DNA from 4 places in the Peribacillus sp. YIM B13482 genome. Region 3 is predicted to be linked to each of the others. Evidence: riboswitches for the same ligand, from Rfam matches in the RefSeq annotation. Region 3 holds a riboswitch; each other region holds the start of a gene.
What was found. Region 3 has a riboswitch for cobalamin ahead of ACFX4L_RS17315 ((2Fe-2S) ferredoxin domain-containing protein). Riboswitches for the same ligand answer to the same signal wherever they lie in the genome.

Region 1 (5,101 bases), on a different contig from region 3:
AGGGTGTAAAGGCGATCAATGGACTCCACCGGCTTCCCGCTCCGGTTCACCCCCAGTGTCGTCATCCTAAAGGCTTTCCCGAGACGAGCCACTTCTCCTCCTATTGCACCGGCACCAAGGACGAGCATCGTTTTGCCATTCAATTCCCCTACTTCGATCTTTCTATCCCACATTTCTTCCCTTTCATTCTTCATAAGCAGCTTCAATTTCTTTTCATATTGCAAAAGCATCCCTATCGTATACTCGGCCATTGGAATTTTATGAATGCCTTTTGCGTTCGTAACCAAAATGCCGCGTTCCTCAATGGCTTTAAAAGGCATTAACTCCATTCCTGCACTCATGACCATAATCCATTTCAAGTTCGCCGCTTTCCCAATGATTTTTTCAGTTAAGTCCTCACCGTATGTAATTAAGATTTCCGCTTCACTAAGTCGCTCATCCATCCATCCTTCTTGATAAATGAAGTTCAATTCAGGAAAAGCATCCTTCATCTTCGTTTGGATTCCTTCATTAGGAATGATCGTTGAAAGTATTAACATGTTTGTCTCTCCCTTATAATTAACATAAAAAAACACGGGCTCTGTATGTCCCGCGCAACTTTCTCTGAGGAGGTATTCCCTTAATAAAGCATATTCAGGTGTCCCCTTTTTGAGTTGGACAAAAGCCTTACCCTTATTAAAAAAGGCTTTATTTTAATGAATTTGGGTTTAATGCATATAATTCCGGCAATATGAAAACGCCATCCCTTCTGATCGGCACATCGTCAAAGTAGATGTCACCACCGCCATATTCGGGACGCTGGATCAAGACCATATCCCAATGTATGGATGAACGGTTTCCATTATCAGCTTCTTCATAGGCAAGTCCAAGAGCCAAGTGCAGACTCCCGCTTATTTTCTCATCAAACAATATATCGTCCATAGGTTCCAATATGTATGGATTGATTCCAATTGCGAACTCCCCGATAAAACGGGACCCCTCATCAATATCCAGAATTCGGTTCATTTTAGAAGATTGATTGGAAATGGCTTTACTGATTTTCCCCTTTTTCAAGTTTAATTCTATGTCACTAAAAGTGATTCCTTCATAGGTTGTGGGTGTGTTGAAGGATATCCTTCCATTGACGCTCTCTTTTATAGGTGCAGTAAATACTTCCCCGTCCGGTAAATTCTTTTTTCCGGCACATATGATAGCCGGCATACCTTTAATGGAAAAGGTCAAATCTGTCCCTGGTGAAACGATCCTGACTTTGTCAGTCCGTTCCATCAATAGTTTTAACGGTTTTAATGCCGCCTCCATTTTCCCATAATCCATTGTGCATACGTTCAAAAGGAAGTCTTGATACCTGTCGAAAGTCATGCCGGCTTTTTGCGCTGATGTGTTGGTGGGATAATTAAGCAAGACCCAACGTCGGTTGTTCACATAAAAAAGAGTTGGAGAATTCATAGCCTCCCCTTGAAGACGGTGCCTTTCGAGGAGAACATCAGTCATTTCCACATCGTTTTCTTCACCGGTGATGATGATGACCGCATCGATATCCGTATATTTCTTCAGAGCCCATTGCGATGATGTGTCAAGTTGTTCCTTCACATTCCCTTGTAATAGATGCCGGCTTATCTCATCGTCTTCAAGTTCTACATATGGATAAGCACCCACTCTGTATGTTTCATCAATCAGCTCTTTCAATAATGGTTTCGTGTTGATATGGCCCCGAATAAGGATTCTCTCTTTTGGCTTTAATTGTATCGAATGATGAATCAGCCTGGCAGCAAGCTTCGTTATTCGCTCATCCTTCATTTGCCTGTCCCTTATTTTTTGAGGTCGCGAAGAGTTTCAAGAGCTTCTTCGACGTGGCCTTTTACTTTTACCTTACGCCATTCTTTGACTATCTTACCTGCCTTATCAATCAGGAATGTTGAACGTTCAATGCCCATATACTCCTTGCCGAAGTTCTTTTTCAATTGCCACACATCAAATGATTCAGCAGCTTCATGATTTTCGTCAGCTAGCAGCAGAAAAGGCAATCCATGTTTTTCGATGAATTTTTCATGTCGTGCCGCTGGGTCTGGACTGATACCAATGATGACAGCGTCCAATTCCTCAAATTGCTCATTGTGGTCCCGGAAATCACAGGCCTCCGTCGTGCATCCTGGCGTCATGTCTTTTGGATAAAAATATAAAACAATGTATTTCCCCGTAAAATCCGATAGGGAAACCATTTCACCATTGTTTGCTGGGAGTTGAAAATCAGGTGCTTTTTCTCCAATTTTAACAGTCATATTGAACCCTCCATTTCTTTCATTATGGTAAGAGTACCCAATAATCGAAAGAAATACAACTTTCATTTATTCCTTCTTTCCTGATCTAAATCAATCACCGTCCGAATTACAAACGCGGCCGGGAGCGTATAGCCGATGAATGCCTGGATTGTCGCAATCATCCTGCCTACGCCTATCGGGGCTATATCCCCATACCCTACAGAAAACATCGTCATCGCACTAAAATAAAAAGAAGTCTTCAGTTGCTCGTAAAAACTGCCGTCCAAACGATTGCCCATATCAAGAATCACTGAATGATTCTGAAGCTCGTATAATAAATAAATCAGTGCAAATCCAACTAATATCGTCGCATATAAATTGCCAAGCCACAGCATATCCTCCAGAGAAAACTTCTTTCCTCCCGACTCAACAAGAAATAAGGTACGAATGCTCATCACCATGCAAAAAATGATTCCTGCAATCAAGATGTAGAAAGTCATCCCCCACGCCCCATTTCAAAACGCCACTCCCTCTATACATACTCCCTGTCCAAACAATATATTCTTTCTTAGGGACAGACTTTATCCTTATCACTAACACATCCTAAACGCATTTGTCAGGAATTTGGGACCTTATCCCGAATCTTTTTCATGTTGACCCTTTTAGTCGGATATGTTAAGGTTGTCTAAATATTTATAATAATTTTTATTTTATAAATATTCACCACCTGCAATCAGTTTACCCAGCAGGTTTTGTGAAATTTCATATGTGGAAATAGGTTCCTAATTTTCATTAGGATTAAAAGGGAAGCCCGGTGTAATTCCGGCACGGTCCCGCCACTGTAATGGGAATGTTAGCGCCATCCAATATGCCACTGATCAACGGATCGGGAAGGCCCGTCGCTAATGATATTCCCTAAGTCAGGAGACCTGCCTATTTCGACAACACTGTTTTAACCTACGGGAGATAGGGAGGTGTTAGGGACCTTATAATTGTAAGGGGCATTCTGCATGCCTCTTTATTTTAAGCATTTCTAACTTTCTCTTTTGACGGTTAGGGATGCTTTTTTATTGTTCAATCAAATGAATGTAGGAGGATGGGAATTTTGAAAAGCAGTAGTTTGGGTTACCCGCGAATCGGGGAAGATCGTGAATGGAAACGTACATTAGAAGCTTACTGGTCCGGTAAAATCGATGAAGCAGAATTTACGGCACAACTAAAAGCCATCCGTTTAGGCAACTTACAAAAACAGAAGAAACGAGGCATTGATATCATTCCTGCCAACGACTTCACTTTATATGATCAAATGCTGGATATGTCCGTCATGTTCGGTCTTGTTCCTGAACGTTATTCAGCCTATGAAGGCGGATGCGTTCCCCTTTCCGTTTATTATTCAATGGCCCGCGGAAACAATGATGAAGTCGCTTCCGAAATGACGAAATGGTTCAATACGAACTATCACTATATTGTCCCTGAATTAAGCCTGTCACAGCTGACTTTAACAGAAAATAAACCACTTGCAGCATATCGGGAGGCCAAGGAAAAGCTAGGGATTGAAACCAAACCCGTGTTGATTGGACCTTATACTTTCATCTCCCTTTCCAAAGGCTTCAATAAAAAAGATATCCCTGGCATCATCCTGAGCCTGCTTCCCCTATACACGCAAATCCTGCAAGAGTTGGAGCAAGAAGGCGTGAAGTGGGTTCAAATGGACGAACCTTCTCTTGTTTCATCCATTTCCAAAGATGATATGCAAACTGTTACTTACCTCTATGAAAAACTGAATGAAGCAGCACCAAACCTGAACATCATGCTACAAACATACTTTGATGCCGTGGAGCATTACCAAGAAGTCATCGAATTACAAGTCCAAGGAATCGGTCTTGATTTTGTACATGATAAAGGGAAGAATCTAAGTAATCTTGAAGCATTCGGTTTCCCGAAGGACAAAGTGCTTGCTGCAGGTGTGATTGACGGAAAAAACATTTGGCTATCTGATTTATCGAAAAAAATTCAATTGATCGAGACTCTTAAGAAAAAGGTAGCCGAAGACCAAATCTGGCTTCAGCCCTCTTGTTCCCTGCTTCATGTCCCAGTGACCGTTCGTAATGAAACCGCCCTTTCAAAAGAAGTGAAAGAGGCTCTCGCTTTCGCTGATGAGAAACTTGAGGAAATCATACTCTTGGTCAAAGGGAATAATCTAGGCTTTGAAGCAATCGCCGAAAAAGTCGATGCTAATAAATTTACGGTTCAAACGTTAGCAAGTTCAAATGCACGGAATCATGGGAATGTACAATCCAATGTCGAAAAGGTTAAAACCAGGAACGTCGGCCGTCAGCTTCCATTTAAAGAACGTTACCAAAAACAACAGGAATTTTTCAAATTGCCTTTTCTTCCTTCGACTACGATCGGCAGCTTTCCACAGACATTTGAAGTTAAACAAGCACGTGGGAAATTCAAAAGAGGAGAATGGACCGCTTCGCAATATGAAACATTCGTTAACGAAGAAATCGGCAGGTGGATTGATATCCAAGAAGAAATCGGCTTGGATGTTCTTGTACACGGGGAATTCGAACGGACGGATATGGTTGAATACTTCGGCCATAAGTTAGGCGGATTCGTCTTTCTAGAAAAGGGCTGGGTACAATCCTATGGGTCTCGCTGCGTGAAACCACCAGTCATCTACGGTGACATCGATTTCATCGAACCGATGACAGTCAGGGAAAGTGTATACGCACAATCACTGACGAACAAGACGGTAAAGGGAATGCTAACAGGTCCTGTCACGATTTTGAACTGGTCATTTGTCCGTGATGATATTTCCAGGGAGAATGTTTGCTACC
Region 2 (5,101 bases), on a different contig from region 3:
GGACGCTGCAATCAAAATACTGTCGGTCGATGTTCCTGTTGCACATGTATTCGTCACCTTATCCATGACATGCGAATCATGAAGCGCTTTTACTTTTGCCTCGGTTGCAGTAACTATGCTGTGTATGAAAGCCTCTTCTGCCAAATGTCCATTTATGAATATCCATGTATTTATGGTTCCTGGAGCGGCACTCCAAGAATGCCGGTCAGATAAAGAAGCGTCGATGGCATTCCCTACACCAGCCGTCACGATGATAAAAACCGAGAAATCTTCAGCTCTCATTAACTTGAAGGCAACCGTATCGAGAAAGACGGCTGTCATCATCCCCACCGTTTCTTGCGGTTCAAATCCATGAGTTCTTAAATAGCCGGCCATTTCAACATGATGATCCCTGCAGTCATAATCATGATGGACATGCCTATTCACGAAATATTTATGCCAGCCCGTACCCGAACCGGTCACTCCAGAAGACATCGTTCTAAGCGGGATCGGAGAATTCAATTGAATCATCTCAGGTCCCACTGTCAGATAAGATTCATCAATTTCCAATGGGAGAGTGTCATTGCCATGCTTCTCCGGAACGATGAACATTTGAGGTTTCGGAAGTGCGGGATGTGGATGTTTTTCAATCGTCGTATGATATACACCTTGAATCCGTTCCTTCTGGAGCACTTCATTCGGCACATCAACAACCTGAATTTGCCCTTTTTCAAGCAACATAAGCCGATCACAATATAATCCAGCCAAATTCAAGTCATGAAAAATTGAAATAACGGTTAACTCCTGTTCTTTTGCCATTCTTCTCATTAGATCAAGAAGGTCCTTTTGATAGGAAAGATCCAAATGGTTTGTAGGCTCATCCAAAAAAAGGACTTCCGGTTCCTGGGCAAGGGCCTGTGCCAGCAAGACCCGTTGTCTCTCCCCACCTGACAATCGTTCAAAATGAAGATCCTGAAAATCCGCTACTCCCGTTTGTTCCATAACCCGTTGGACGATCATTTCATCTTCTGCGGACCAACTATGGAACCAGCCCGTTTGATGGGCATACCTCCCAAGTGAGACCGTCTCTTTTACTGTATAGGAGAAAGCTAATGAGGAATGTTGAGGGAGCACGGCAATGACCTGTGCAAGTTGTTTTGATGAATATTCCTTCAAATCCCTGCCTCTTAACCGTACGCTTCCGTCCTTATAATTAAGCACCCCGCTAAGCATGCTTAAAAGCGTCGTTTTTCCGCTGCCATTAGGACCAAGGATCCCGAATAATTCCCCTTTATGTACATCAAAAGAGACAGAGTCCAAAACAGTTTTGTTGTCATATCCACCTGTTAACCCTTTTACTTCAAGCATCCGTTTTTACCCTTCTCTCCGTCTCTTTAATAAAATCAGCGCAAATGCCGGTGCCCCGATAAGTGAGGTGATCACCCCGATCGGCAGTTCCGATGGGGCAATGATCGTTCGTGCTACAAAATCCGCCAATATTAAGAATCCGCTTCCTACCAGCAATGACAACGGAAGCAAATGTTTATGGTCAGGTCCCCAAATCTTCCGGACAAAATGAGGAATGACCAATCCTACAAAGCCAATCGCCCCTGAAACGGCAACGGCTGCCCCTGTCAATGTCGAACCGGCTATCAAGATCCACATTTTCCGCCGCTTCACGTTCACACCTAAGTGTTTTGCCCGGTCTTCCCCGAAAGTCATCGCATTCAATTCGCTTGCATTCATGATCAAGGTCAACGAACCAATAATAAAAAACGGCAAAATGATTACGATATAATTCCATCCGCGCATTGAGACGCTTCCCATCAGCCAGCCGATGATTTGTCTTAATTCATCACCCGTCAGCGCAATCATCAATGAAATGAAGGCACTTAAAAACGAGCTGAAAATGATTCCCGTTAAAATGATCGTTTCCACTTTCATCGATCGATCCATTTTTTTTGCAAAAGTCAGTACGCAGAACATCGTGAGTACTGAACATAAGATGCTCAATGCCGGAAGAGTATATAAACCGATGAATGGCAGTGATATATTCAAGAATATTGTCAATACGGCGCCGACCGATGCTCCTGAAGAAATACCTAATGTGTAAGGATCAGCGAGCGGGTTCCGGAGCAGTCCCTGAAAAGCTGCACCCGCAATCGCAAGTGATGCCCCAACCAAACCCGCAAGCAACACACGCGGCAAGCGGATGTTCATCACGATATTCGTAAGCATCACATCCGGATCAGCAGAAATCGGCAAGTGAAAAATCTCCTTGCCGATTATTTGTATAAGTACGGAAATCGGAACTGGCACCGAACCAAAGGAAATGCCTATCGTCATTGCAAATAACAAAAATAACAACGCAATTAAATAAGCAAACGTCCATTTAGTTGTCAAATAGGTTCGGATAGACTGATTTGGCAAGTTCCTCTACTCCCTCTATTAAGCGTGGACCGGAACGGGTCACCAAGTCAGAAGGGACATCAAAGACTTGGCCATTCTTAACGGCATTTACGTCTTGCCATCCTTTTCGGCCTGTCACTTCACTTACTGGATCTTTTGTATAATTACCATACGTTGTAATGATGACATCCGGATTTGCAGCAATCATTGACTCTTCATCAATTTTTGCCCAGCCGTCCAATTCAGCAGCAGCATTATCCGCTGAAATAATATGAAGCATTTCATCCATGAAGGTATTTTTTCCAGGTGTATATATATCCGGTGATGGCGAAACCTCAATTAAAACGGTCTTCCTATCCGCTTCTTTAACGGATTTGGCTTTTTCCTGAATATCCTTGAGCTTTGTTTTCATATCCGTAACGATTTCGCTTGCCTTATCATTTTCTCCCGTTGCCTTTCCAATCATTTCAATAGATTCATAGACTTGGTCAAAGCTTTGTGCATCATTGACTACAAGGACATCTATTCCAGCATCCTTAAGCTGCTTTAAACCCTCATTCGAATTATGGGCACTTGATGCATGGGCAAGAACAAGGTCGGGCTTCATGGAGACAATCAGCTCCGTGTTCATTTCCATTCCGCCAACTTTTTTAATTTTTTTCGTTTCTTCCGGGTAATTATCATTGTCGGATACACCAACGACCTTTTTACCTAAACCAAGTGCAAATACCACTTCTGTATTACTTGGTATCAACGTAACGATTTTCTTCGGTTTTTGTTCTATCGTTACTTTTTCGCCCGTTGCATCTTTAATCGTAATCGGGAAAGCGTCGTGTTGAGCATGATTCGTTTGCTGCTTTTCTTTTCCTTCATCAGTAGCGCCACTGCAGCCAACCATCATGCCTGCAGTAAGCAACATCAACAATATCAAACCAAAAATCTTCTTCATTTTCATTCCCCACAATCTTTTCATTTAATTTCTTCACCTAATAATCTCGGAAGATGCACCCAAAACAAAAAGCACCTCCCGTTAAACGGAAGATGCTTGTATGGCAACAATATCATTACGGACTCTTAGGGTCTGCCACACACCTTCCCATCCGCGTAGGTTACAGGTGTACGAATCTTGGCAGGTCTCCTGGCTCATGGTCATCGTCAACGGCACCTTCCCATATCCCATACAGTGGTACACAGCCGTCAGCTCCCAAATACAGTGGCGGGACCGCGCTGGCATTTCACCAACTTCCCTTTTAAGTCATTAAGACACCAAATCGTTCATATGTATATAATTTTCACTGCCTTCATTATACACCATGTAAGAATCGATTATTATATGATTTTTCTGAACAAGTTTGAAATGCACCGTCCATTTTCAATGATTTGAAGCATTTTCTATCAGCGACGCGAACCCATCGACTGATAATCCAGGTGAAATCCGAACTCGATGCAAGGCATACATCCCTTGGTCCCTTGAAGCTCCTCCAGGTTCAGTAGTGACTGCCATCTTGTATCCAGCTTCTTCTGAAAGCCTGAGACTCTCTTCATTATAACGACCAACTGGATAGGAAAGCACTGTCGTGTCCTGTTGCAGGATACGATCGAACAGATCCTTTGACTGGACCATTTCCGCTTCTTGCTGCTCTGCCGTCATTCGGTTCAGCTCCAAATGGTTGATAGTATGGCTTTCGATCGAAATCCCATTCCCGCTCATCTCCATCATTTGATTTTCAGTCAGGTGATGACCTTTATCGATGGACTTCCCGATCATGAAGACAGTCGCTTTCATATCATATTCTTTTAGTATATGGAAAGCGTCCGTGTAGTTATCTGTATAGCCATCATCAAAAGTAAGCCAGACACACTTTTCACTCGGCATCCGATTTTCGGTTAAAACGAGAAATGCTTCTTCAGGGGATAATGTATAGTAACCATTTTCCCGAAGCCAAGTCATTTGTAATCGGAATTCCTCTTTTGGTACCCGAAGGCCATTGCCTTCAGAAATGCTATGATACATCAATATTGGAAGCTGTACCGCGGACTCGGCCGTTATCCAGTCTCTCGTATCGATTCGTTCAGTATATAATTCGTCCTCCGAATCCTGCCCAGTGTCATTCTCCGCTGCTGCAGCCACTTCAATGTTATCTTCCGTGATCGGCGCAGCCGTCTTTGTGCCTATACCCTCTAAAATCCCTTGTGAGCATGCCGGTAAAATTAAAATCCCCAGCAGCGTCACCATCCATAAAACTCTATAATTCCCCACTATCATTCTCCTAATTTTTTCTAGCATTATAGTACCAGAAAACCAGGAAATAATAAAGTATTCCATTTAATGAAGAGTAAGGAAACAGGAGAGCTGAGTGCCCCCTAAGCGTCTAGATGTTTTTTTTCATAATTATTATTGCTATTAACTTGAAAAGTTTGCCTATAAGAAATATAATAAATAAGTCGTCGACTTTTTTATATGTCCCAGTAGCTCAGCAGGATAGAGCGACAGCCTCCTAAGCTGTAGGTCGTAGGTTCGATTCCTATCTGGGACGCTAAAGTTTATAAGCCCTGTTATAATGCGGTTTCTCCGTGTTGTAGCAGGGTTTTTTTCTGTTGGCATGACCGTAAAAGCCGTAAATTGTATGTAGGATAAAAGCACTTCTGTACGTAGGAAACAGTGATATTCCATTTCACTATTATCTTTCTATGTCTGGAGGTGCTTTTTTTA
Region 3 (5,101 bases):
AAGTATCATCGATAAATGATAGGTTTTCCTGATATCCTCTTGCATTCATGGCCATCGTCAATTGCGCAGAGCGCTGGAATACTCCCAAAAATAATGATGAGATTAGTAACCCGAGAGAGCGAATGCCTTGCCTTATCGAGCCATATCCAAGTCGTGAAGCTTGTGATAGGTGAATGGCCAAAGCTGTATCTAAAAAAATAAAGATGAAGCGATAGGTCAATTCTATTAAATCGATCAATAAAGACGGCAATTTAAGTTTCCGCAGCACGGATAGAATGACGGTAATGGGTGTTGTTAAGGTTAAGAAATATAAACAGCTTATACTGCCAAATACGACAGTGATCAAATTGATCACTGTACCAATGCTGTCATCGCTGATGAATATTTGCCAGTTTCCGGCTTTCCAGGACCACCATATATTGGATATTGAAGTGGGTTTGCTTGTAAAAGAAAAAAGGATGGTAATTGTACCTGATAATATAAAGAACCCCGGTAGTAAGAGTAATTTCAGATAATAAGAAAGTGGGATTCTTGCCGCAAAAATGATTAAAGCACTCATCACCGTAAAAGTGATGAGCGAAACGGCCATATCCCTTACAGTTAAGGAAAAAAGCAAAAGGGAGAGTGCAAAAATCATTTTTTCCAACGGATGTTCATCCTTTAGCCCATTGAAATAGGCATATTTATCAATGAGTAACATGCTTGGATTCTTCGGGCATGGCTTGTTTGGCTTGCTTATTCCTTTGTCTCATTACGCCAATGAAATATCCAATGAAACCAGCTCCGATTGCAGCTTGCAGCGCAAATAATAAGCTTTCTGTTTCTGCACCTGGTGGCTCCCAAATACTGTTGAACCATGGCTTATATTCCGGATGGATATTTGTGATGGCTTCTTCAGCTTCGCCGTCGGCACCGCCAAATTCCGTTCCTTGTTGGGTGATTAACGGTATGGTAGCAAGAATGACGACCAGGAAAAGCAGCAGTAAACTTTTTTTCATATTAACGGGCCTCCTTAGATAAAACTCGCAGCAATTTCAATTCGCCTAGATTGTATTTTTTTAAGAAATTCATCACAACGACTGTCAATAATCCCTCGCTGATTGCCAAGGGAATTTGGGTCAGGGCAAAAATCCCTGCAAACTTAGTGAATGAGGCCATGAATCCCCCTACCTCGGATGGAAAAGCAAGAGCAAGTTGAACGGAAGTTACCACATAGGTTCCTAAATCTCCAAAAGCAGCTGCCAAGAAAACGGCAAGAGAAAAAGACCACCCCAATTTAGTCGCGCCCTTGAAGACAAAGTAAGAAATGAACGGTCCGCATACTGCCATGGAAAATGCATTGGCCCCTAATGTCGTCAACCCTCCGTGAGCCAGTAATACAGCTTGAAATAACAGTACGATGGAACCCACGACACTCATGGCCAATGGTCCGAATAATATGGAACCCAAACCAACTCCTGTAGGGTGTGAAGAACTTCCCGTAACGGAAGGAATCTTCAGGGCCGATAATATGAATACAAATGCTCCCGATAGGCCGAGTATCATTTTTGTTTCTGGGTTTTCCTTTACTTTGGACCTAATCGACCGGTAACCCAAGATTAAAAATGGAAGGATAATGGCCCACCAGAATATGGCCCATTCAATCGGTAAAAATCCCTCCATAATATGCATGGCCATAGCACGTTTTGGTACAAGAAGCAATAAAATGACAAAATAAAGAATTTTCCAATTGTCTTTTTTCATTCTTTCTCCTTTCAACACTTTTAATTTTTTCTGATCAAGGCTTTTAGAAGAAAAGCGGCGCCCAACATAAAAAGCACTTCTCTAAAAAAGAAAGAAGTGCGTAATGAACAGGAATTCCTCAGCATAAACCAACCACGGGCTATTCTGCCTGATCCGCACACCCATCCTCGTAGGCTGAAACAGTTTCACGCTTCATGGCAGGTCTCCTGGCTTTGGTTCATCATCCCATTACATCCTTCCCATCTCATTTGACAGTGGATTAACCTTAAGGCAATAGGACTTCCCTTTACAGTGGCGGGACCGCTCCGGATTTTCACCGGCTTCCCTTTTAAGCTGAATTTCCGAGAAAATTCAACACCATAAAACTTATGTAATTATTTTGAAAAATCTCGTATAGTTTATCATAAAGAAATAATTCCAGCTACACTCTCTTTTTTTTTAAAAGACTAATAACGCAGAGAAGCGAGGCATGGAGCTGGATTTACCCTATTAAACTTTTCTAAACAGTCGGAATAAACTTTGAATTTTGCTAAAGTTGTTATATGATAGATAAAGTTAGCTAGAAATGTATAATAAAACCAAATATTTCATTTTAAAAGTGCTCTTGTGTGAATTATCAAGGGATAATAGGGAAAACGGTGAAAATCCGATGCAGCCCCCGCTACTGTAAACGCTGATGAAATTGTCGATGACCACTGGCTTAATGCCGGGAAGGGACAAAGTAAAATGAAGCGTAAGCCAGGAAACCTGCTTTTGAAATTGTATGATACTTTTCGGAGGGAAAGGTAGAAGGACTATGACGATTTTGGGAGATTCAGCATATTTGCCGAAGGCTCCTCATTCATATAGTTTTTTTAAAACCTTAACTCTTATGTTAAGGTTTTTTATTTTGCCTTTTCCCTGAACTCAGGAGGAAGAAGATGACTACTTGGAACTTGCAGGGTACTAATACGCATCTGTTGATTTGCAATGGAAGCAGTTGCATGAAAAAAGGCGGGGAAGAAGTAACCCAAGCGATTCGCGATGAAATTACTTCAAAGGGACTGGATATGAAAGTTCATACAACCAGGACACGCTGTAACGGAAGATGTAAGGACGCCTGCGTTGTAATTGAGTATCCCCAAGGGAGATGGTATCGGGTGGATACCCCAGATTACGGTCGGAAGATTGTAAGTAATATCGATGATGGGGAGTTTGTGCCACAGATGATCTACCAATTCAGTGATGGGGAAATGACCCCTAATCCAGATTTTCCTGCTCATACGGGTATTTCAAAGAACAAATCGTAAAAGGAGATGTCTTAATGAGTACTAACGGTAAATTATTCGTCGTGGGCTTTGGGCCAGGGAATTTTGAACACATTACCAAACGTGCTGTCGAAGCCCTTCAAGAAAGTGACTACATCATTGGTTATAAAACTTATGTTGAACTCATTCAGGGACTGCTTACAGATCAAACGATTATTAGTACGGGAATGACTGAAGAAGTATCACGTGCTCAGGAAGCAGTGAAACAAGCGGAGCTGGGAAAGAAAGTGGCTGTAATTTCCAGTGGTGATGCCGGAGTTTACGGGATGGCAGGGCTGGTTTATGAAGTATTGATTGAAAAAGGGTGGAAAGAAGATACTGGAGTGGGCATTGAAGTCATCCCTGGTATTTCTGCAATCAACTCTTGTGCGTCTTTACTTGGGGCACCTGTCATGCACGATTCGTGTACCATCAGCCTCAGTGATCATTTAACGCCTTGGGAACTTATCGCTAAAAGGGTGGAAGCTGCTGCAATGGCTGACTTTGTCATTGCACTTTATAACCCGCGTAGCGGAAGGCGGACTAGGCAAATTGTAGAAACACAAAAAATTCTCCTTCGCTACCGTTCACCGGATACACCTGTCGGGTTGGTGAAAAGTGCTTATCGCGATCGGCAGGATATTGTCATAACCAATTTGAAAGATATGTTGAATCACGATATTGGAATGTTGACCACCGTCATTATTGGTAATTCATCTACCTTTTTATATGATGACAAAATCATCACACCAAGAGGTTATCAGAGGAAATATACATTGAATTCGGAAAAGCAAACATTGAAGCCGCATCAGCGTCTGCAAAAAGAAGCAGAACCGTGGGCATTAGATCAAGAAGCCGATTCCATGCAAGAAGCCTACGCTGAGCCTGATGGAGGGGTTGGATTACTTACAAAAGCACCAGAAAAGAAGGCGACATCTTTTGAAATGGCGATGGAAGCCCTGTCTATAGTTAAGGGCCAAACCGTTCAGCAACCCATTAAGCCGTTTGTTCAGCAAAAAATGGAGTCGGTATTCGAACTTGCGGTCAGTCCAGGTGTGGCGAATAAACAATTCACTCCCAAACAAATGATGACACTTGCGGAAGTTGTCGGGGAAAAGGGATCGATGGAATACACGCCAAACCATAAGATCGTATTAAAGATTCCGACAACGGATCCGGAAGTCATTACGGGGAAATTGCAATCAGCAAACTTTCTGTTATCGCCGATTGGAGATGTACTGACATTAAAAGCCTGTGATTTCTGTGATGGGGAAAAAGCGGAATCCATTCCTTTTGCGGATGAAATACACCGGGTGCTCGGCGGAATGAAAATGCCTAAGGAACTGAACATCGGTTTTAATGGGTGTGGAATGGCTTGTTATAGTGCTGTGATGGATGATATCGGGATTGTCTTCCGAAAAGGGAAGTTCGACTTATTTCTTGGAGCTAAACCGGTTGGAAGAACAGCCCATCCAGGTCAGCTGGTTGCAGAAGGCATTGAACCGGAACAGCTTGTTGAACTGATTACGGACATTGTCGGGGAGTATACGCAAAATGCCCATCCAAATGAGCGGCTTTTTAAATACTTCAAACGTGCAAAAAAGATACAGAGTTTTTCTTATCAGGACATTGCTCCCAAAATAAACATAGAGCCTGCGCCTTGTGAAGACTAATCAAGAGGGGGAAAGTAAATGAAAGCAGTTTTGTTCGTAGGACATGGAAGCCGCTTGGCTTCAGGAAACGAAGAAGTCCTTCATTTTATTAAAAATATGATTCCGGCAATGGATGACGGCTTTTTGGTAGAAACGTGCTTCTTGGAGTTTGCGGCACCGAATATATCTAAAGGCATTGATAATTGTGTAAAACGAGGGGCTACGGAAGTTATCGTCATACCAATCATTTTGTTGCATGCAGGACATTCGAAATTACATATCCCGGCTGAAATAGAGGATGGGAAAACCAAGTATCCAGAAGTGAAATTCACATATGGTCAAACGATCGGGGTCCACCATGATGTATTGACGATCCTGACAGATCGTCTTGAGGAAGTTGGTTTCGATACATCCTCAAAA
Region 4 (5,101 bases), on a different contig from region 3:
GATTTTAGCAGTCGATGAATTGGGGGCAATAGCCATTAAATATCCATTACGGGTACCGTGCTCCTGCACATCTGCTTTTAAATCCATCCATTTTTGATCTGTATAGTCACGAAGTTCGAAATATTCCCCTGTATGCCAATCCGATCCTTCGAAATATGGGTATGATCCTTTTTCCTTGGCCAACTCGTTGGATGCTTTGATTGTTAAGTAAGCGATCTTTTCGTATAAAGCATCGGCATAGTGAACAGCCTCATCCGATTCCCAATAAATATTCTGAGTGGCAAGTAAATGATGCCATCCAAACGTTCCTAGACCAATTGCCCGGTAACGTTTGTTCGAGATGGATGCTTGCTTGACCGGAAGATTATTGACATCAATGACGTTATCCAGCATCCGGACCTGAATGGGAATTAACCTCTCCAAAACATCGCTGCTCACCGCACGGGGCAAGTTAATGGATGATAGGTTGCAGACAACGAAATCGCCGCTTTTACGGACCACAACGACATCTCCATCTTCTGTTTCATATTCATCCGTAATCGTCGAAGGGCTTAAGTTTTGAGCAATCTCCGTACAAAGGTTAGAACAGTAAATCATGCCTTTATGTTTATTCGGATTCTTCCGGTTCACTTCATCGCGGTAGAACATATATGGTACGCCTTCTTCTAATTGAGAAATCATGATGCTTTTCATGATGTCCATCGCATTGATTTTTTCAAAGCTATAGTTTGGAAGTGTACCGTTTTCTGCGGCCTCGACAGCAAGTGCATAATGATTCCTGAAGCTTCCTTCGCCTTTCTTCTCGTCATAAAGATCTTCAAGTGAGAATCCAAGGGTTTGCTTGACGGTGTGTGGATCGAAAAGATACCATTCTTTTCTGTCGCGTACAGCCTCCATGAACAAATCAGGAATACATACACCTGTAAAAATATCATGGGCTTTTAATCTGTCATCCCCGTTTTGCGTCTTCAAATCAAGAAAGCTCATAATATCTTTATGCCAGGCATCCAAGTAAATCGCGATGGCACCTTTACGTTGCCCCAATTGATCGACACTGACAGCTGTCTGGTTGAATAGCCGGATCCAGGGAGTCGTGCCGGAACTGTTTCCAGAGAAACCTCGGATATCAGAACCAAGCGAACGAATCTTACCAACGTAAAGACCTACACCGCCGCCGAATTTTGATACTTTTGCAGCATCGTAGTTAGATAGATAGATGCCGTCAATGGAATCTTCAATTGCGTCGATAAAACAAGAGCTTAACTGTCCATGCGTTTTACCTGCATTGGATAGAGTAGGCGTCGCAACAGTCATATAAAGGTTGGACATAGCCCAGTAAGCTTCTTTTATTAGTTGAAGACGATGCTCCGTTTTTTCCATTCGCATGATTTCCATCGCGATGATCATGAAGCGCTCTTGAGGCAGTTCGTAGACCTTGTCTTTTTTTGGGCGGGCTAGGTAGCGATCGTTTAATAAGTAGATGCCTATGTAAGAAAATAATTTATCCTTTTCCGGGTCGATCACCGAACCCAATTCCTCAATTTCTGCTTTCGTATAAGAAGCTAGCAGTTCTGATTTATAAATGGGATAACGCTGGCCTTCTGAAAGTTGCGAGAGTTCCGTGATCAGTTCATAGAATGGGCCATAACTCATGCCTTCATAACCTCGATTTGCCTGTGCATCCCTATACATCGTATTCAATAGTTCTGCTGCAGCAACGAACGTCCAATCGGGAGCATCTATATCCACACTTTCAAGAGCGAGCTGAATCAGTTTTTTTGATGCCTGTTCATCGGTTGAGTCACTTTTGCGATCAAGCCATTTTATAAAACGCTTTTTGAACTTTTCCATATCGAGACGGCCTTCGAATTCCTTTGATAACATCTCAAGCTGGATTGAATTCGTTTCGGTGTCATTTTCGCTTATGGTAGAGTTATATGTTTGAGTCATTAATAATCCTCCTTGTAAACTTCCGCTAAAATAAAAAAACCGCCCAAATGGATTGAGCGGATCAAACGATAGAATAAAAGAACCATGAAAAAATAGCCATTATACTATCGTTTCATCATCTCAATCCCCGAAGAATAAGAAACATGAAAAAATCAAGGCAGGTCTCCTGACTCATGATCATCCTACTTTGAGTCCTTCCCGTATAGAGAGAGCTATACAGTGGTTTCTCATTTCGTCACATTTACAGTTGCGGGGACAGTTCCGGGTTTACACCGGATTCCCTTTTCAGCCATCACTGGCACCTTTGATTATAAAATATTCTATATATAGTTATTAGTATTGTTTGTGTAATCAATATCTAGTATTTCTGCTTATATTATCGTAAGCCATATACGATGATAATTCAACTAATATATTTGAGAAAAACCAACCCTTATCTATTGACAAAGTGAAGGTAGAGGGATTGAGAATGAAAGATTTTATTGGGGAATGGGTAATTCGAGCACTGAATTTACGGGATTTTGTGTTAAAATAAAGTGTATAGTAAAGGTGGGTCTCCCTTATTGCGATGAGGGGATTCGCGGAAAAATATTTATGAAAAAGGGGTTAAAATCTTGGAAAAAGTATTAGTTTTTGGACATAAAAACCCGGATACAGACACAATCTGTTCAGCAATCGCTTATGCAGATCTTAAAAAGCAACTAGGTATCAACGCTGAACCAGTTCGTCTGGGTGAAGTGAATGGTGAAACTCAATATGCGTTGGACCAATTCAAATTCGAAGCTCCCCGCCTTGTGGAAAAAGTGGCAGGGGAAGCGGATGGCGTGATCCTGGTCGACCACAACGAACGCCAGCAAAGTGCAGAAGATATTGACCAAGTCCGTGTGTTGGAAGTTATTGACCATCACCGTATCGCTAACTTTGAAACAAGCGATCCTTTATATTACCGTGCGGAGCCAGTTGGCTGTACGGCAACCATTTTAAATAAAATCTATAAAGAAAACGGCATTGAAGTCCCTAAAACGATCGCCGGACTTATGCTATCTGCCATAATTTCCGATTCTTTATTGTTCAAATCCCCGACATGCACAGAGCAAGACGTTGCAGCAGCTATGGAACTGGCTGATATTGCGGGAGTAAACGCTGAAACATATGGCTTGGAAATGTTGAAGGCGGGAGCTGACTTGAGCGACAAGACGATTGCCCAGCTAATCACTCTTGATGCAAAAGAATTCTCCATGGGAATGGCTAAAGTTGAGATAGCTCAGGTCAATGCTGTAGATCCGAACGAAGTTCTTGCTAAGCAAGCTGAAATAGAAGCAGCCATTGAATCGGTCATCGCTGTGAAGGAATTGGATTTATTCCTATTCGTCGTAACGGATATCTTGACCAATGATTCTGTGGCCTTGGCTCTTGGAAAAGCGGCTGATGCAGTGGAAAAGGCATATGACGTTTCATTAAACAATAACATTGCCGTCTTAGAGGGCGTTGTATCGCGTAAAAAACAAATCGTTCCGGTTTTAACGGACGTATTCAGTAAATAATATTGGAAAAGGGGTGCCCATTTAATACTTTGGGGCCCCTTTTCTGTACATCAAAAAAAGACTCAACCATCCATTTAAAGGTGTTTGAGTCTTTTTTTTTAATTTAAGGTTTCCTTTTCTTTTTCATAGGCGATGACAATCAGTTCTTTATTGGCTTCCTCGCCAAGTTTGCTTTCAAAGCTTTTCAGTTCATTCAATAAATCTGGTGACAGATTCGCTGCTGTATAATCCTGATCGGATGTCATGCTTTTCGCTCCTTTCAAAAGGAAATATTTCATGTTATCTATTTTGTCGGTTTGAAAAGTTTCTATTCAGCAGAATTATACTTTTTCAAGATATTTTACTTTCTGAGGTGGCGAGTTTTTCAAGCAATAACGAACTCTCCTCGTCCAGGCCTTGCACCTGGACAGGTGTACCTTGAAACTGATATTTAAGGACAACCGTATCAACAGCACCGACTGCAGAAGCATCCCATATTTTAGAATGGGAAAAATCGATGATGACCGTTTCGGCTTTTTCCTTGAAATCGAACTTAGAAACAAAGTCCTGAACCGAAGCGAAAAATATTTGTCCGCTGATACGATATATGATTTTCTTGGCATGGATGTCTTCCGTTTTCTCAACAGCCACTTTAGAAATTTTAGCCGAGAAGAAAATCATGCTCAAGAGCACTCCAGCAAATACCCCTTTAGATAAGTCATGTGTATAAAGAACAATGAGGACCGTCACGATCATCACTGCTGCATCCGTCTTTGGAGCTTTAGTGAGCCGCTTTAGGGAAGACCAGTCAAAGGTCCCGATTGAAACCATGATCATGACTGCGACAAGGGCAGCCATCGGTATTTTAACAAGGACATCATTCAATACCACGATTAATACCATAAGAAATGCGCCAGCTACAAAAGTGGAAAGCCGGCCCCTTCCTCCCGATTTAATGTTGATACCGGATTGGCCGATCATCGCACATCCTGCCATTCCGCCAAAACATCCGGCAATGATATTCGAAATCCCTTGGCCTTTGGCTTCTTTATTTTTATTACTGTCCGTGTCAGTCATCTCATCGACAATTTGAGCGGTCAATAATGATTCAAGCAACCCGACAAACGCAAGGGCTATGGAATAAGGGAAAATGATCGCCAAAGTTTCGAAGGTCAAAGGGATGTCTGGAAGCATGAACATCGGAAGGGCTTCAGTCAATTGCCCCATATCCCCAACCGTACGCACCGTAGCTCCCGTGGTAACTGCAACGATTGTCATGAATATGATGGCGACAAGTGGTGAAGGTATGACTTTCGTGATCAGCGGAAAAAGATAAATGATAGCTAATGAAATGGCTGTCATGAGATACATAATCCATGATTCGCCCACGAAATGGGTAAGCTGTGCCGTGAAAATCAAGATGGCTAGAGAATTCACAAAACCAGTCATGACCGGCTTCGGGATGAACTTCATTAATTTCCCGATTTTTAAAACCCCTAGTAAAATTTGCAGCAAACCAGTCAATATAGTTGCAGCAAGTAAATAGTTCAAGCCGTGATCTTTAACAAGATCGACCATTACGAGTGCCATTGCTCCAGTGGCAGCCGATATCATTCCCGGCCTTCCGC

Region 1: another riboswitch for cobalamin. It lies ahead of metE (5-methyltetrahydropteroyltriglutamate--homocysteine S-methyltransferase); the one in region 3 lies ahead of ACFX4L_RS17315 ((2Fe-2S) ferredoxin domain-containing protein).
Region 2: another riboswitch for cobalamin. It lies ahead of ACFX4L_RS06235 (ABC transporter substrate-binding protein); the one in region 3 lies ahead of ACFX4L_RS17315 ((2Fe-2S) ferredoxin domain-containing protein).
Region 4: another riboswitch for cobalamin. It lies ahead of ACFX4L_RS13170 (ribonucleoside-diphosphate reductase subunit alpha); the one in region 3 lies ahead of ACFX4L_RS17315 ((2Fe-2S) ferredoxin domain-containing protein).

Annotation. Positions count from the first base shown of each region.
Region 1 is NZ_JBHZPF010000047.1:35,676-40,776, reverse strand. Features, by position in the region: gene ACFX4L_RS19365 (D-2-hydroxyacid dehydrogenase) at 1-539, opposite strand, end outside; gene ACFX4L_RS19360 (aminopeptidase) at 688-1,797, opposite strand; gene bcp (thioredoxin-dependent thiol peroxidase) at 1,809-2,279, opposite strand; gene ACFX4L_RS19350 (potassium channel family protein) at 2,342-2,758, opposite strand; cobalamin riboswitch at 3,018-3,209, shown strand; gene metE (5-methyltetrahydropteroyltriglutamate--homocysteine S-methyltransferase) at 3,355-5,101, shown strand, end outside.
Region 2 is NZ_JBHZPF010000007.1:88,285-93,385, forward strand. Features, by position in the region: gene ACFX4L_RS06225 (heme ABC transporter ATP-binding protein) at 1-1,347, opposite strand, end outside; gene ACFX4L_RS06230 (FecCD family ABC transporter permease) at 1,354-2,409, opposite strand; gene ACFX4L_RS06235 (ABC transporter substrate-binding protein) at 2,372-3,337, opposite strand; cobalamin riboswitch at 3,500-3,674, opposite strand; gene ACFX4L_RS06240 (polysaccharide deacetylase family protein) at 3,761-4,663, opposite strand; tRNA gene ACFX4L_RS06245 (tRNA-Arg) at 4,852-4,925, shown strand; gene ACFX4L_RS06250 (hypothetical protein) at 5,101-5,101, shown strand, end outside.
Region 3 is NZ_JBHZPF010000038.1:34,389-39,489, reverse strand. Features, by position in the region: gene cbiQ (cobalt ECF transporter T component CbiQ) at 1-646, opposite strand, end outside; gene ACFX4L_RS17325 (energy-coupling factor ABC transporter substrate-binding protein) at 687-998, opposite strand; gene ACFX4L_RS17320 (energy-coupling factor ABC transporter permease) at 1,000-1,743, opposite strand; cobalamin riboswitch at 1,923-2,120, opposite strand; cobalamin riboswitch at 2,323-2,512, shown strand; gene ACFX4L_RS17315 ((2Fe-2S) ferredoxin domain-containing protein) at 2,664-3,032, shown strand; gene cobJ (precorrin-3B C(17)-methyltransferase) at 3,047-4,702, shown strand; gene ACFX4L_RS17305 (sirohydrochlorin chelatase) at 4,721-5,101, shown strand, end outside.
Region 4 is NZ_JBHZPF010000024.1:4,541-9,641, forward strand. Features, by position in the region: gene ACFX4L_RS13170 (ribonucleoside-diphosphate reductase subunit alpha) at 1-1,950, opposite strand, end outside; cobalamin riboswitch at 2,090-2,271, opposite strand; gene ACFX4L_RS13175 (manganese-dependent inorganic pyrophosphatase) at 2,565-3,494, shown strand; gene ACFX4L_RS13180 (hypothetical protein) at 3,593-3,739, opposite strand; gene ACFX4L_RS13185 (SulP family inorganic anion transporter) at 3,825-5,101, opposite strand, start outside.